2 regions of the Caballeronia zhejiangensis genome follow, and region 2 is predicted to be linked to the other one. Evidence: riboswitches for the same ligand, from Rfam matches in the RefSeq annotation. Region 2 holds a riboswitch; the other holds the start of a gene.
The links. Region 2 has a riboswitch for glycine ahead of LDZ23_RS32695 (D-amino acid dehydrogenase). Riboswitches for the same ligand answer to the same signal wherever they lie in the genome.
Positions count from the first base shown of each region.

Region 1: another riboswitch for glycine. It lies ahead of gcvT (glycine cleavage system aminomethyltransferase GcvT); the one in region 2 lies ahead of LDZ23_RS32695 (D-amino acid dehydrogenase).

Region 1 covers NZ_CP084283.1:2,838,938-2,846,218, reverse strand. Annotated here, with positions in the region: gene LDZ23_RS13685 (UvrD-helicase domain-containing protein) at 1-1,441, opposite strand, end outside; gene LDZ23_RS13680 (oxidoreductase) at 1,595-2,638, shown strand; gene LDZ23_RS13675 (hypothetical protein) at 2,642-2,968, opposite strand; glycine riboswitch at 3,166-3,271, shown strand; glycine riboswitch at 3,281-3,412, shown strand; gene gcvT (glycine cleavage system aminomethyltransferase GcvT) at 3,529-4,653, shown strand; gene gcvH (glycine cleavage system protein GcvH) at 4,716-5,096, shown strand; gene gcvP (aminomethyl-transferring glycine dehydrogenase) at 5,158-7,281, shown strand, end outside.
Region 2 covers NZ_CP084287.1:637,510-644,790, reverse strand. Annotated here, with positions in the region: gene LDZ23_RS32710 (MFS transporter) at 1-588, shown strand, start outside; gene LDZ23_RS32705 (LysR family transcriptional regulator) at 659-1,567, shown strand; gene LDZ23_RS32700 (gamma-glutamyltransferase family protein) at 1,588-3,192, shown strand; gene LDZ23_RS32695 (D-amino acid dehydrogenase) at 3,235-4,518, opposite strand; glycine riboswitch at 4,576-4,673, opposite strand; glycine riboswitch at 4,676-4,765, opposite strand; gene LDZ23_RS32690 (MFS transporter) at 5,438-6,736, opposite strand; gene LDZ23_RS32685 (enoyl-CoA hydratase/isomerase family protein) at 6,808-7,281, opposite strand, start outside.

The DNA of each region.
Region 1 (7,281 bases), on a different replicon from region 2:
CGCGCGCGGCGCGGTCCGACAGACGCCGGATCCATTCGCAGAACGTGCGCAGCGGCTCGACCTGCCGCGCCGACAGACGCGCCTCGATGCCGCCCATGAACACCGCCTCGAACAGCGACACCTTCGCCGCGCCCGCGAATGCGCCGAGCGCTTCGAGCGTCGTGTTGCCGACACCGCGTCGCGGCGTGGTGATCGCGCGGATGAAAGCGGGATCGTCGTCGGGATTGGCGATCAGCCGCAGATACGCGATCAGATCCTTGATCTCGGCCTTGTCGAAGAACGATTGCCCGCCCGAGAGCACATAAGGAATGCGCTCCCGCCGCAACACCTGTTCGAAGATGCGCGCCTGAAAGTTGCCGCGATAGAGAATCGCGTAATCGCGAAATTGCGTGCGCCGCTCGAACTTGTGCGCCGACAAGCGAAACACGACGGATTCCGCCTCGTGCTCTTCGTCGTTGCAGCCGGTGACGGTGATCGTGTCGCCCATGCCGTGCTCGGACCAGAGCTTCTTCTCGAACAGCTTCGGATTGTTGGCGATGACGTTGTTCGCCGCCGTCAGAATCCGCACCGTCGAGCGATAGTTCTGCTCCAGCTTGATGACATGCAGCTTCGGGAAATCCTTGCCGAGCTGCGCGAGATTTTCGATGGTCGCGCCGCGCCAGCCGTAGATCGCCTGGTCATCGTCGCCGACGGCCGTGAACGCGGCGCGCGGACCGGCCAGCAGCTTCACGAGTTCATACTGGCACGCGTTCGTGTCCTGATATTCGTCGATCAGCAGATAGCGCAGGCGGTTCTGCCACTTGTCGCGCACCTGCTCGTTCTCCGCGAAAAGCTGCGCGGGACGCAGGATCAGATCGTCGAAATCGAGCGCCTGATACGCGTGCAGCGTCGCGGCGTAACTCCGATAGACGATCGCCGCCTGATGCTCGTCCTCGTTGCTCGCGAGCACGGACGCCTGATCGGGCGAAACCATCGCGTTCTTCCACAGCGAGATGATCGACTGGATCTTGCGGATCAGGCCTTTGTCCGTCGTGCCGAGCTGTTCCTGAACCATGCCGAAGCAATCGTCGGAATCCATGATCGAGAACTGCGGCTTGAGTCCGACGTGTTCCGCTTCCTGCCGCATGATCTGCACGCCGAGCGAGTGGAACGTGCAAATCGTCAACTGATTGACGGGAATCTTGCGGCCTTCCTTGCCGGGCGTCGTGAGCGTCTTGCCTTCGAGGAGCTTGGCCGTGCGCTCCCGCATTTCGAGCGCGGCCTTGTTCGTGAAGGTGAGCGCGGCGATGTGCTTCGGCTCGAAGCCGCGCCCTTCGATCAGATGCGCGATCTTCTGCGTGATGACGCGCGTCTTGCCGCTGCCCGCGCCGGCGAGCACGAGACAGGGACCATCGAGATAGCGCACGGCTTCGCTTTGCGCGGCGTTCAGACCAGCGGACATCGTTTTGGCTTTGGAGTTTGGGCGCGCCTGGCTGTGACTTGCGCGAAGGAGAGCGCGATGTTAACACGATAGAGGCGACGATAGAGGCGGCGCGGTTCCGGCCCCTGTTCGTGCCACAATATCCGGTCAATTCAACGACAGGACGATGCCCGCATGGACACAGCACTCAAAGTCGGCGTAATGGGCTACGGCCTCGCCGGCGCGACGTTTCACGCGCCCGTCATCGAGCACTGCGGCCGCGCCGAAGTCACGGCCATCGCCACGTCGCAGGCCGAGCGCGCGCAGGCCGATTATCCGAACGCGCGGATCGTCGCGGATTTCGACGCGCTGCTCGCCATCGACGAACTCCAGTGCGTCGTCGTCGCGACGCCGAACGACACGCACTTCGATCTCGCGCATCGGGCGCTGTCGGCGGGCAAACACGTGGTCGTCGACAAACCGGTGACGCTTTCGTCGCGCGACGCCCGCACGCTCGCCGATCTCGCGCAGCAGAAAGGGCTCGTGTTCGCGCCGTTTCACAACCGTCGCTGGGACGGCGATTTCATGACGGTGCGCGCGCTCATCGAAAGCGGACGGCTCGGGCGCATCACGCATTACGAATCGCATTTCGACCGTTTCCGCCCGAAAGTGCCGCAGCGCTGGCGCGAGGAAGCGGAGCGCGGCGGCGGCCTGCTGTTCGATCTGGGGCCGCATCTGATCGATCAGGCGCTGACGCTCTTCGGCGCGCCGCAAACGGTGACGGCGTTCGTGAAGGCGCATCGCGACCACGCGCACGCGCCGGACTACGTGCATCTCGTGCTCGGTTACGCCGACAAGGAAGTAATCCTGCACGCGAGCGCGCTCGCGGCGCTGGAGCCGCCGCGTTTCGCGATCCACGGCACGCGCGGCAGTTATGTGAAGAACGGGCTCGATACGCAGGAAGATCAGTTGCGTTCGGGGATGCGCCCGGGCAATCCGGAGTTCGCGAAGAATCCGCCGGGCACGTTGCGCGAGGTCGATGGCGATCTCGATCTGCGTCACGAATTCGCCACGAGAGATGGCGCGTACGTCGAGTTTTATCGTGCGCTGGCGGCGGCGATTCTGGATGGCAAGCCGTTTCCGGTTTCGCCGCAGGACGCAGTCGACACGATGACGATCATCGAACTCGCGATGCAGAGCGAGCAAGAAGGGCGGCGCGTGCCCTTCGCGCGCGGCTGACGCCTAGCGGCGGCTGACGCTGCCGCACGTCGTCCGCACTTCGCCGGCGATGTCGCCGCAGTTCACGTTGCCCGACACCGTCGACACCGCGCCGCCGACATCGCCGCAAGTCACGTTGCCCGACACGGTCGACACGACGCCGACCGCGCCGTGAACCGCGACCGTATCGCAGTTGTCCGCCTGAAACGCCTGAAGGTCGCCGTGCACTTCGAGCGTGATGCGCGTCGCTTCGCCGGCGCTCACGTTCTTGCCGTCGACGAGCACGCGGCCGCCGCGAACCGACACATGGTTGCCTGTATAAGTAACGCCGTTGATGGTGATCGTGGCCATGATCGTCGAAGAGGAATCAACGCGATCCGAACAGTGTACGCATAATTTCATTGCGAAAAAGCGCTGCTTCTGAAACAAACTACGACGGATTTGTCGATACACGCTCGCGCGTTTGCATCGGTTTCGAATCTGCGGAAAAGCGCAATCGCGCAAGTCCGAATCCGTTTGACAACCCCAATTCGGTCGCGTAAATTCTGCCGCACGCGTCGGGAGAGCGCGTGGCCTTTCATCGCAACGAGAAAGACCGCGCCGCCGAAGGGGCATACCCGCAAACTCTCAGGCAAAAGGACCGACCGCGTCGAGGAACGAGTTTCCTCGCACTCTGGAGAGCGGCAGCGGCTTCGTCATTGAGCCAGTTGCCCACCGAAGGGGCGCGCGATGGACCGCGGCACAGCCGTGCACGGTTCGCGCAATCTCTCAGGTACCGAGGACAGAGGGGTCACGCATCGCAACCGCTCGCGGCATGGGCCTTGCGCGCTGCTTCCCGCAGCACGAAAGGCGCATCCGGCAGGCGAATAGTGCGCTGCGTGGCCTTTTTTGTTTCGCGAACCGAGGCCCCGATGACTTCTCTTCAACACACGCCGCTGCACGCCGCTCACCTCGCGCTCAACGCGCGCATGGTCGATTTCGGCGGCTGGGACATGCCCGTCAACTACGGTTCGCAGATCGACGAGCACCGCGCGGTGCGTACCGACGCCGGCATGTTCGACGTCTCGCACATGCGCGTCGTCGATTTCGAAGGCGAGGCCGTCCGCGAATTCTTCAAGTACGCGATCGCCAATAACGTCGACAAGCTGACGACGCCCGGAAAAGCGCTCTATTCCTGCCTGCTCGACGGCGACGGCGGCGTCATCGACGATCTGATCGTCTACTACTTCTCCGAAACGAGTTTTCGCGTCGTCGTGAATGCGGGCACGGCGGAGAAGGACATCGCCTGGTTCGGTCAATTGAATGCCGAAGGCGAATTCAACCTTTCCATCACGCCGCGTCGCGACCTCGCGATCATCGCCGTGCAAGGTCCGAACGCGCGCGAAAAAGCCTGGCAAGTGCTGCCGGACACGCGCGCGCAGACGCAGGACATCAAGCCGTTCAACGCGGTCGTTTTCCCGTCGACGCAATTCGGCGAACTGATGCTCGCGCGCACCGGCTACACCGGCGAGGACGGTTTCGAGATCGTCGTGCCAGCGACGCATGTGGAAGCGCTCTGGAACGCTTTGCGCGACGCAGGCGTGAAGCCCGCCGGCCTCGGCGCGCGCGACACGCTGCGCCTCGAAGCCGGCATGAACCTCTACGGCCAGGACATGGACGAGAACGTCTCGCCCCTCGACGCCGGCCTCGCGTGGACCGTCGATCTGAAGACGCCGCGCGATTTCGTCGGCCGCAGCGCGCTCGAAGCGCACGGCTCGAAGGCGAACTTCGTCGGGCTCGTGCTCATCAAGGAAAACGGCAAGGCGGGCGGCGTGCTGCGCGCGCATCAGAAAGTCGTCACGGAACGCGGCGACGGCGAAATCACGAGCGGCACGTTTTCGCCGTCGATGCAGGAGTCGATCGCGTTCGCGCGCGTGCCCACGGGTGTTGCCGTCGGCGACACGGTGCAGGTCGTCATCCGCGACAAGCAACTGCCGGCGCGCGTGGTAAAACTTCCGTTCGTGCGCAACGGCAAGGTTCTGGTTGAGCTTTCCTGAAGCCGTCGCGCCCGTTTCCTCCGATCAAGAACCTCACGAAAGAACCACGCAAGGAGCATCCAATGAGCATCCCGGCCGATCTGAAATACACCGAATCGCACGAATGGGTCCGCACCGAATCCGATGGCACGCTGACCGTCGGCATCACCGATCACGCGCAGGAAGCGCTCGGTGACATCGTGTTCGTCGAACTGCCCGCGGCGGGCAAGACCGTTGCGGCGGGCGACGCGATCGCGGTGATCGAATCGGTGAAGGCCGCTTCCGATATTTACGCGCCGGTGTCGGGCGAGATCGTCGCATCGAACGACGCGCTGACTTCGGCGCCCGATCAGGTCAACGGCGCGCCGTACGAAAGCTGGCTCTTCAAGATCAAGCCGGCCGGCGACGCCACGCTCGACAAGCTGCTCGACGCCGAAGGCTACGGCAAGTCGATCGGCGAATAACCCATCTCAATGACGATGGCGGCTCGCGCAGACAAGAGCGAGCCGCGTCGCAGGAATTCACATGAAGCTCGAACACCCGGATCGCCTGATGAACCGCACATCCCTGTCACTCGCCGCGCTCGAATGCCACGACGCATTCGCCGAGCGGCACATCGGCCCCGATGATGCCGACCAGCGCGCGATGCTCGACGCGCTCGGTTTCGCGTCGCGCGCGGCGTTCATCGACGCGGTGATTCCTGAATCGATCCGCCGCAAGGACACGCTGCCGCTCGGCGCGTTCACGCAGCCGAAAAGCGAGGCGGAAGCGCTCGCGTATCTGCGCAAGCTGGCGGACGAGAATCTGGTGTTCCGGACTTACATCGGCCAGGGTTACTACGGCACGCACACGCCGGCGGTGATCCTGCGCAACGTGCTCGAAAATCCGGCGTGGTACACGGCATACACGCCCTATCAGCCGGAAATTTCGCAAGGGCGCCTCGAAGCGCTGCTCAATTTCCAGCAGATGGTCATGGACCTGACTGGCCTCGCGATGGCCAACGCCTCGCTGCTCGACGAATCCACCGCCGCCGCCGAAGCGATGACGCTGCTGCAACGCATCGGCAAGCCGAAGTCGAACGTGTTCTACGTTGCCGACGACGTGCTGCCGCAGACGATCGAAGTCGTGAAGACGCGCGCGAAGCCGGCGGGCATCGACGTGAAGGTCGGTCCCGCCGCCGATGCCGCCAGCGCGAATGCATTCGGCGTGCTGCTGCAATATCCGGGCGCGAACGGCGATGTGCGCGACTATCGCGCGCTCGCCGAAGCGATCCACGCGGCGGGCGGCCATGTCGTCGCCGCGGCGGATCTGCTCGCGCTGACGCTCATCACGCCGCCGGGCGAATGGGGCGCGGATGTCGCGATCGGCAATACGCAGCGTTTCGGCGTGCCGGTCGGCTTCGGCGGGCCGCACGCGGCATACATGGCCGTGCGCGATGAATTCAAGCGCCAGATGCCGGGCCGTCTCGTTGGCGTGACCGTCGATGCGCAGGGCAATCCGGCGCTGCGTCTCGCGCTCCAGACGCGCGAGCAGCACATCCGTCGCGAGAAGGCGACGTCGAATGTCTGCACGGCGCAGGCGCTGCTCGCGATCATGGCGAGCATGTACGCGGTCTATCACGGCCCGCGCGGTCTCAAGACGATCGCGCTGCGCGTGAATCGCGTGGCGTCGATCTTTGCGGCGGGCGTAAAGAAGCTCGGCTACACGATCGCGAACGACACGTTCTTCGATACCGTCACGATCGAAAGCGGCGCGAGCACGACCGCGCTGCATCAGGCCGCGTACGCCGCGCACATCAATCTGCGTCATGTGAGCGCGAGCCAGGTCGGCGTTTCGCTCGATGAAACCACCACGCGCGACGACTTGCAGAAGCTCTTCGCGCTCTTTGCGGAGGTCGCGGGCAAGACCGAAACGTTCGATATCGACGCGCTCGATCAATCGGTGACGGATTCGCTGCCGCAGGCACTGCATCGCACGAGCGAGTATCTGACGCATCCGGTTTTCAATCGCCACCACTCCGAGCACGAAATGCTGCGCTATCTGCGCAGTCTCGCGGATAAAGACCTCGCGCTCGACCGCACGATGATCCCGCTCGGTTCCTGCACGATGAAGCTCAACGCGACCTCGGAAATGCTGCCGGTCACGTGGCCCGAGTTCGCGGCGATTCATCCGTTCGCGCCCGCCGAGCAGACGGTCGGCTATCGCACGATGATCGATCAGCTCGAACAGATGCTCGTCGCGTGCACGGGTTACGCGGCGGTGTCGTTGCAGCCGAACGCCGGTTCGCAAGGCGAGTACGCGGGCTTGCTCATCATTCACGCGTATCACGAGTCGCGCGGCGAAGGGCATCGCAACGTGTGTCTGATTCCGGCGTCCGCGCACGGCACGAATCCGGCGTCGGCGCAGATGGCGGGCATGCAGGTCGTCGTCGTCGCGTGCGATGCGAACGGCAACGTCGATATCGACGATCTGAAGGCGAAGGCCGAAAAGCATTCGGCGAATCTCGCGGCGATCATGATCACGTATCCGTCGACGCACGGCGTGTTCGAGCGCAACGTCCGCGAAATCTGCGACATCGTGCACGCGCACGGCGGCCAGGTGTATGTCGACGGCGCGAACATGAACGCGATGGTCGGTCTCTGCGCGCCC
Region 2 (7,281 bases):
GCGGCGATCGGGCTGTACTCGCTCGCCGCGTCGACGAACTATCTGCTGGGCGTCTTCATCCCGCTCTATGCGCAGAAGGTGCTCGGCCTATCCCCGGCCGATTCGATGCTCGGCGCGATCGGCTATTCGGTCGCGCAGATCTTCCTGCCGCCCGTGTTTGGCGCGCTGTCGGACCGCGTGGGACGGCTCGCGCTCATCACGGCGGGCACGCTGCTGACGGTCGCGCTCACGATGCCGGCGTTCCATCTGATGGTCGCGCAACCCACGGTCGGCGTGTACGTGCTCTGCATCACCGGCCTCACCGCCTGCGTCATGGTGTTCCAGGGCGCGATGCCCGCGTTCGTCGCGGAACTGTTTCCGCACGGCACGCGCACGACCTGCATCGCGATCGTTCACAACCTGACTTTCGCGGTCTTCGGCGGCCTCTCGCTGATGATCTGCACGTGGATCGCCAACGAGACCGGCAGCAAGTTCGTGCCCGCGTGGTACGTGATGGTCACCGCCGTGGTCGCGCTTACCTGTATCCTCTGGTTCAGGTTGCGCTATCAGCCTGCGCGCATCGAGGAGAACGCGCTGAACAACGCGTGAGCGTCGCGCCGGTCTTGCCGCGCACGCCGGCTCGCCCGGCCTGGCCCAATCCGACCGGAAAAAACATTCGATGAGACTCAGGCACATAGAGGTGGTCAACGCGATCCGCGTCACGGGCACACTCAAGGCCGCCGCCGCGCTGCTGTCGCTCACGCAGCCGGCGGTCACGCAGATACTGCAGAGCGCGGAGCGCCAGCTGGGCTACGCGCTCTTCGAGCGCACGCGCGGCAAGCTGGTTCCGACGCGCGAGGCCCAGCGCCTCTTTCCCGAGATCATGAAGCTCGACGAGCAGTTGCACGCGGTGCAGCGGCTCGCCGACAACCTGCGCGGCGGCACCGACGAATCGTCGATCCGCGTGTTGGCCGCACCGGCGCTCGCGCAGACCGTCGTCGCCGATGCGGCGCTAGCGTTCGCGGCGATGCATCCGAACGTGAAGCTCTCCGTGCGATCCGACTACTCCGCGACCGCGGTCGCGAACATCGCGCTGATGGACGCGGATGTCGGCGTGCTCTATCACAGCGTCGCGCATCCGGCGATCCGCGAGATCGAACTGGCCTCGAGCCGGCTCGTGTGCGTGGGTCATCCCGACGTGCTCGACGACACCGCGCCAATCGATCTCGCGGCCTTCGACGGGCGTGAGATCCTCGGCCCCGACCCCGACGATCCGGTCGGCCGCCTGCTCAACAAGCGATTCGAGGAGCACGCGCTCGACGTGCGCACGACCCTCACGGCGCAGTCGTATCACTCGCTCATCGCGCTTGCCGCGCGCTCGCGGCTCGTCACGATCGTCGACGAATTCTCGGCGCTTTCCGCCCGCGCGTTCGGCCTGAACGTCGCGCCGCTCGCGCCGGAGATCGCGATTCCGGTCGTCGCAAGTCTCGCGATCAGCGGCGAGCGTTCGGCGCTCGTCAATCAGTTCGTGCAGATGTGCAAGAAAATCATGCGCGCGCAGATGAAGCCGCGCGCCGTTCAATCCTGAACCTTCCCGACACCCGAGCCATGACCATTCAGACCTTCAATCCGTCGCGCGCCACGCGCGGCATGGCGGTCGCGCCGCACTCGCTCGCCTCGCAGAGCGCGCTCGCCGTGCTGCGCGAAGGCGGCAACGCCGTCGAAGCGATGATCGCCGCTGCCGCGACCATCGCGGTCGTCTATCCGCACATGAACGGCATCGGCGGCGACGGCTTCTGGCTGGTCTCGCGGCCGGGCGCCGAACCCGTCGGCATCGAAGCGTGCGGCGCGGCGGCGGCGGCGGCGACGATCGAGCGGTATCGCGGGCTCGGGCTGGAGCGCATTCCGCATCGCGGGCCGCTTGCCGCGAATACGGTTGCGGGTACGGTATCGGGCTGGCATGCGGCGTTCGAGTGGTCGCGCACGACGCTGGGCGGACGGCTGCCGTTGTCGCGGCTGCTGGACGATGCAATCGACTATGCGACGCACGGCGTGCCCGTCACGGAAAGTCAGGCGCGCTGCATCGCCGCCAAGCGCGATGAACTCGAAAGCTTGCCCAGCTTCGCGGACACCTTCATGCCCGCGCCCTTGCAGGCTGGCGATCGCTTCACGCAGCCGCGCATGGCCGCGACGCTTACGCAACTCGTGCGCAACGGGCTCGACGATTTCTATCGCGGCGATCTCGCGCGCAGCATGGTGGCGGAATTGAGCGCGCTGGGAAGCCCGCTCGCGGCCGGCGATCTCGAACGTCACCACGCGCGGATCGTGACGCCGCTCGCCCTCGCCCATTCGCTCGGCACCGTCTACAACATGCCGCCGCCGACGCAAGGCATTGTGTCGCTCATCATCGTCGGATTGCTGGACCGTGTGCTGCGCGACGACATGGACCCGCTTGGCCCGGCGTATGTTCACGCGTGCGTCGAGGCGACGAAGCTCGCGTTCGCGATCCGCGATGCGCACGTCACCGATCCCGATCACATGGACGTCGATCCGCAGGCGCTGCTTGCGCCCGAACGTCTCGACGAGCTCGCCGCGCAAATCTCGATGGATCGCGCCGCGCCGTGGGGCAACGGCCTCGGCCCCGCCGACACGGTATGGCTCGGCGTCATCGACGGCGATGGCGTTGCCGTGAGCTTCATCCAGAGCATCTATCACGAGTTCGGCAGCGGGATCGTGCTGCCTTCGTCGGGCGTGAACTGGCAGAACCGCGGCTGCAGCTTTTCGCTCGACGCAGCCTCGCGCAATCCGCTGATGCCGGGACGCCGGCCGTTCCACACGCTGAATCCCGCGCTCGCGCGTTTCGCCGACGGTCGCGTGATGGTCTACGGCAACATGGGCGGCGACGGTCAGCCGCAATCGCAGAGCGCGGTGTTCACCCGAATCGCGCGGTACGGATGGAATCCGCAGACGGCCATCGATGCGCCGCGCTGGCTGCTCGGCCGGACATGGGGACAGGCGAGCGACTCGCTCAAGCTCGAAGCGCGCTTCGGCGAAGAGACCGCCGCTGCGCTCCGAAGCCTCGGCCACGAAGTCGATGTGCTGCTGCCCTACGACGAAACGATGGGCCATGCGGGCGCGATCATCCGTTATCCGAACGGATGTTTCGAAGGCGGACACGATCCGCGCAGCGACGGTGCGGCGATCGGCTGGTAACGCGCGTTCCCCGCTTGATGTTTCAAGCGGGGAACGCGCCGCTCAGAGCAGCGCTTCGCTGCGCGCCATGCTTGCCGACGGCGCAGCAGCGACCTGAACCGGTTTTCCCGGCCACTTCCGCAGCACGGCTTCCGCGACGAGTTCCGCCGTCGCCGCCGAAAGCGTCCATCCGAGATGCCCGTGCCCGGTGTTGTAGAACACGCCGGGACGCCTGCCCTGCCCGACCTTCGGCAGCATGCTCGGCAACATCGGGCGCAGGCCACTCCACGGAATCACGCGCGCGGTCGACACTTCAGGAAAGTAACGCCGCGTCCATTCGACCAACGGCGCGATGCGGTCCGCGCGGATGTCGCGGTTGAAGCCGTTCAGCTCCGCCGTGCCCGCCACGCGGAATCGATCCGCGCCGAGACGGCTCGTGACGATCTTCGCGCGGTCGTCGAGCAGGCTGACCCACGGCGCGTTCTCGCGGCTGCGCGCATCGTCGAGACAGACGGTGATCGAATAGCCTTTGACTGGATAAACGTTGACGTGATCGCCGGCCATCGAGGCGAACGCCCGGCTGCCCACGCCCGCGCAGATCACGATGCCGTCGAACTGAAGCACGCTTTCTTCGCCCGCCTGCTCGACCCTCAGCGCAATGCGGCCCGCCTCATCATCGAACGATTTCACCGACGTCTCATAGCGGAACTCGACGCCGTAACGCACGCATGCATCGGCGAGACCGCGCGTGAACTTGTGGATGTCGCCGGTCGAATCGGAGGGCGTGAAGAAGCCCGCATGAAAATTGCCCTTCAGCGTCGGCTCGATCGACGCGATTTCCTTAGCTGTTACCGCATGGCGCGCAAGGCCCGCGCCGTTGAGAATCTCGTTCACCTTCGACGCGGCCTCGAACTCCGTGCGGGTAGCGTAGAAATGCAGGATGCCGCGCCGCTCCAGATCGAAGTCGATGCGCTCCGTCTCCGCGATGCGGAACAGATGCTCGCGCGCCGCGAGCGCGAGGCGCACGGTCTCGGCCGTGTTGGCCCGATAGTTCGGAATCTGCCGCAGGAATTCGCCCATCCAGCTGTACTTGTGCCAGCCGGGGCGCGGATTCATCAGCAAGGGCGCGTCGCGCGTGAACATCCACTTGAGACCTTTCAGCACGGTCGCGCGGCTGTTCCAGACTTCCGCGTTGCTGGCGGAGAGTTGCCCGCCGTTGGCGAAGGAGGTTTCCATCGCGGCATAGCGATGACGTTCGAGCACGGTGACGCGAAGGCCGCGCTGCGCGAGGGCGTACGCGCTCGTGACGCCGGTGATCCCGGCGCCGATGATGGCGATTCGTGACATGACATGGTCCAGTTTTCGTTGAGCATCGCCGGCCGTCCATAGCCGGCACCGATGCCCCATCTGTCCATGTACCTGAGAGTTTCGCCCGCGCGCCGTGCATTGCTGCCGGCCGGGGCTCCCCTTCGGTGGGCGCGCATGGCGCCGCTCTCCAGATGTTCCGGCGCACACGGTCCTTTTTGCCTGAGAGTTTCCGGGGCGGTTGCTCCGTCGGCGTCGTCGCGGGGACGAGCTCTTCCGTGGCGCGTTGTCGAACACCTCGACGATACCCATCCGAAATGCGCGTGGCAAGCCTTTCTTTCCTTGGTCCTTCCCCCGGAATTTACTCTCGGAAAGACACGACTCGCCCGAATTTGAGAGGTTGGTCGGGGCTTCAGTGCCTGCATGACGCGCAGCCACTGTTTATATCTCTGTGGACGGCGCGTGTGGCGGGCTGTGGTTGCCGGAGTTTTTCACAATCGCACCTGCGCCCGTCATCGCGGCCCGGCGCCATGAGCAACCAATGAACGGCACGGTGATCGTTGACCTGCGCCCCTCCTCTGCCGCTCCACCGTTGCGATTTCGATGGCTGCTTCCAACGCTCGAGCTATCGCTGGCGACAATGCCGTTGCCAACCATCCAGGGAGCCGTCGCGCGACGGATCGCTACGGTTTTCCCAAAGGCGAAAAGCCAAGCGGCCTCACATCTTGCCGCGTCAGCGGTGAGGATCGACAAAGGTAGCCAGGCAGCCTCATCGGAACGCCGGCGCGCATGGCCGCTGCATTGCGTGCCATGGCTGCATGAAACATGTCCCGTGCAGCCTTTCGTCGTTTAACCTAAGTGGGAGCCGGCCGGATCTTCCTCCCGCTACGAATGAGAGACTTGCCATCGCCGCCTCCCGAAGCTCGGCGAGCAACTGAAAGGCGCGTCAAAGCGGCTGACTTCAACTATGGGCGGTCGGCGTGAGTTGCGCAATGTCGACGGGCTTGCCCGACGAGCGGATGACACGCATTACGATCCACGCCAAAAGATAGGCCGAACCACAGACGACGAACAGCACGTTGTAGCCTGCATTGATGTGGCCGAGCATCTTGAAATGGTCCAGCACTGCGCCAACAAGCAGCGGGAAAAGCGTCGCGCCCAACGCACCGGCCAAGCCACCAATCCCAACAACGGAACCGACTGCTGCCTTCGGGAACATGTCAGATGCGGTGGTGAAAAGGTTTGCCGACCATGCCTGGTGCGAGGCTGCCGCCAAACTCAACAGGCCAACCATCGCCCACATGTTGTCGATGAACGGCGAGAATGCGATCGGCATAACAAGGAACGCAAAGACAAGCATGGTAGTTTGTCGCGCCTTCGTCACAGACCAGCCGCGCTGAATCAGCTTGGACGAGATGAAACCACCGCCAATGCTACCTATTGAAGTTGCGACATATACCATCACCAGCGGAAGGCCGAGGTTCTTCAGATCGAGGTGAAAGCGCGAGTTGAAATACGACGGCAGCCAGAAGAGCATGAACCACCAAATCGGGTCGGTCAGCAGCTTACCGGCGAAGAAGGCCCATGTCGGACGCAGCTTGAGCAACGTGAACCAGCTTACCTTTTGGGTCGCGGGAGCAGAAGCCGAATCCTCGCTGATGTAGGTTAGTTCGGCTTCATTGATCTTGGCGTGCTTTGCCGGCACCTGATACATGAAGTACCAGAAGGCCAGCCAGATGAATCCCGTCATGCCGGTGATGAAGAACGCGGCCTCCCAGCCGTACGTTGCAGCCAGCCACGGCACGGTGGCCGGTGCCGCCACCGCTCCGATACTAGTGCCGGAAGTCAGGATTCCCACCGCAAGTGCCTGCTCTTTGCGCGGGAACCACTCCGACACGCTCTTCACTGCGCAGGGGAAGCTGCCAGATTCCGAGATGCCAAGCAGGGCGCGCATGACGCCAAAGCCCAGCGTGCTGCGCACGAGCGCATGCCCGCAGGCAGCGATACTCCAAACCAATACGCACACGCCGTAACCGATCTTGACGCCGAACTTATCGACCATCTTGCCAGAAAGCACCATGCCGATTGCATAGCAAGCCGTGAACACCATGACGATGTAGCTGTATTGCGTTTCGGTCCAGTTGAACGTGACGGCAAGCTCGGGCTTGAGCAGGCCCAGCACCTGACGGTCCAGGTAATTAATCGTGGTTGCGAAGAAAAGCAGCGCGCAGATGCGCCACCGAATAGATGTACGGTCCATGAGCGACTCCTGTCTCCTGAGGTGCTTGATCCGCTGATGCGGCTTACATCACTGCGTGATGGATTTGAGATTTAACGGAAAGATGCATGGCGCTTTTCGCGGAATGCCGCGACGCCTTCAATTGCATCGGGCGACGCCTTGCATACCGATGCGGCGAGTTCGTGAGCGTAATCGTGCTGGCCCGTCTCCATCATGCGGATAAGCCGTTTGCCCACGGACAGAGACGTCCTTGATCGTTTGATGAGCGTCTCGCAGACGACATTGACGCGGCTGCGTAGCTGATCCGCTTCGACAGCTTCGTTGACCACGCCCCACGCGACAGCGGTTTCGGCGGAGATCGGTTCACCGAGCAGGATCAACTCGCGCGTGCGGGTTGCGCCGACGAGTTCGGAAAGCCGCGAGCAGCCCATCCATCCGGGGATGGCGCCCACCGACGCTTCGGGAAAGCCAACCTTGGCCTGGGTGCTTGCGTAGCGCAGGTCGCACGTCAGCGCGAGTTCGAATCCGCCACCGAGCGCGCTGGCAGAAAGGACAGCGATCGTCGG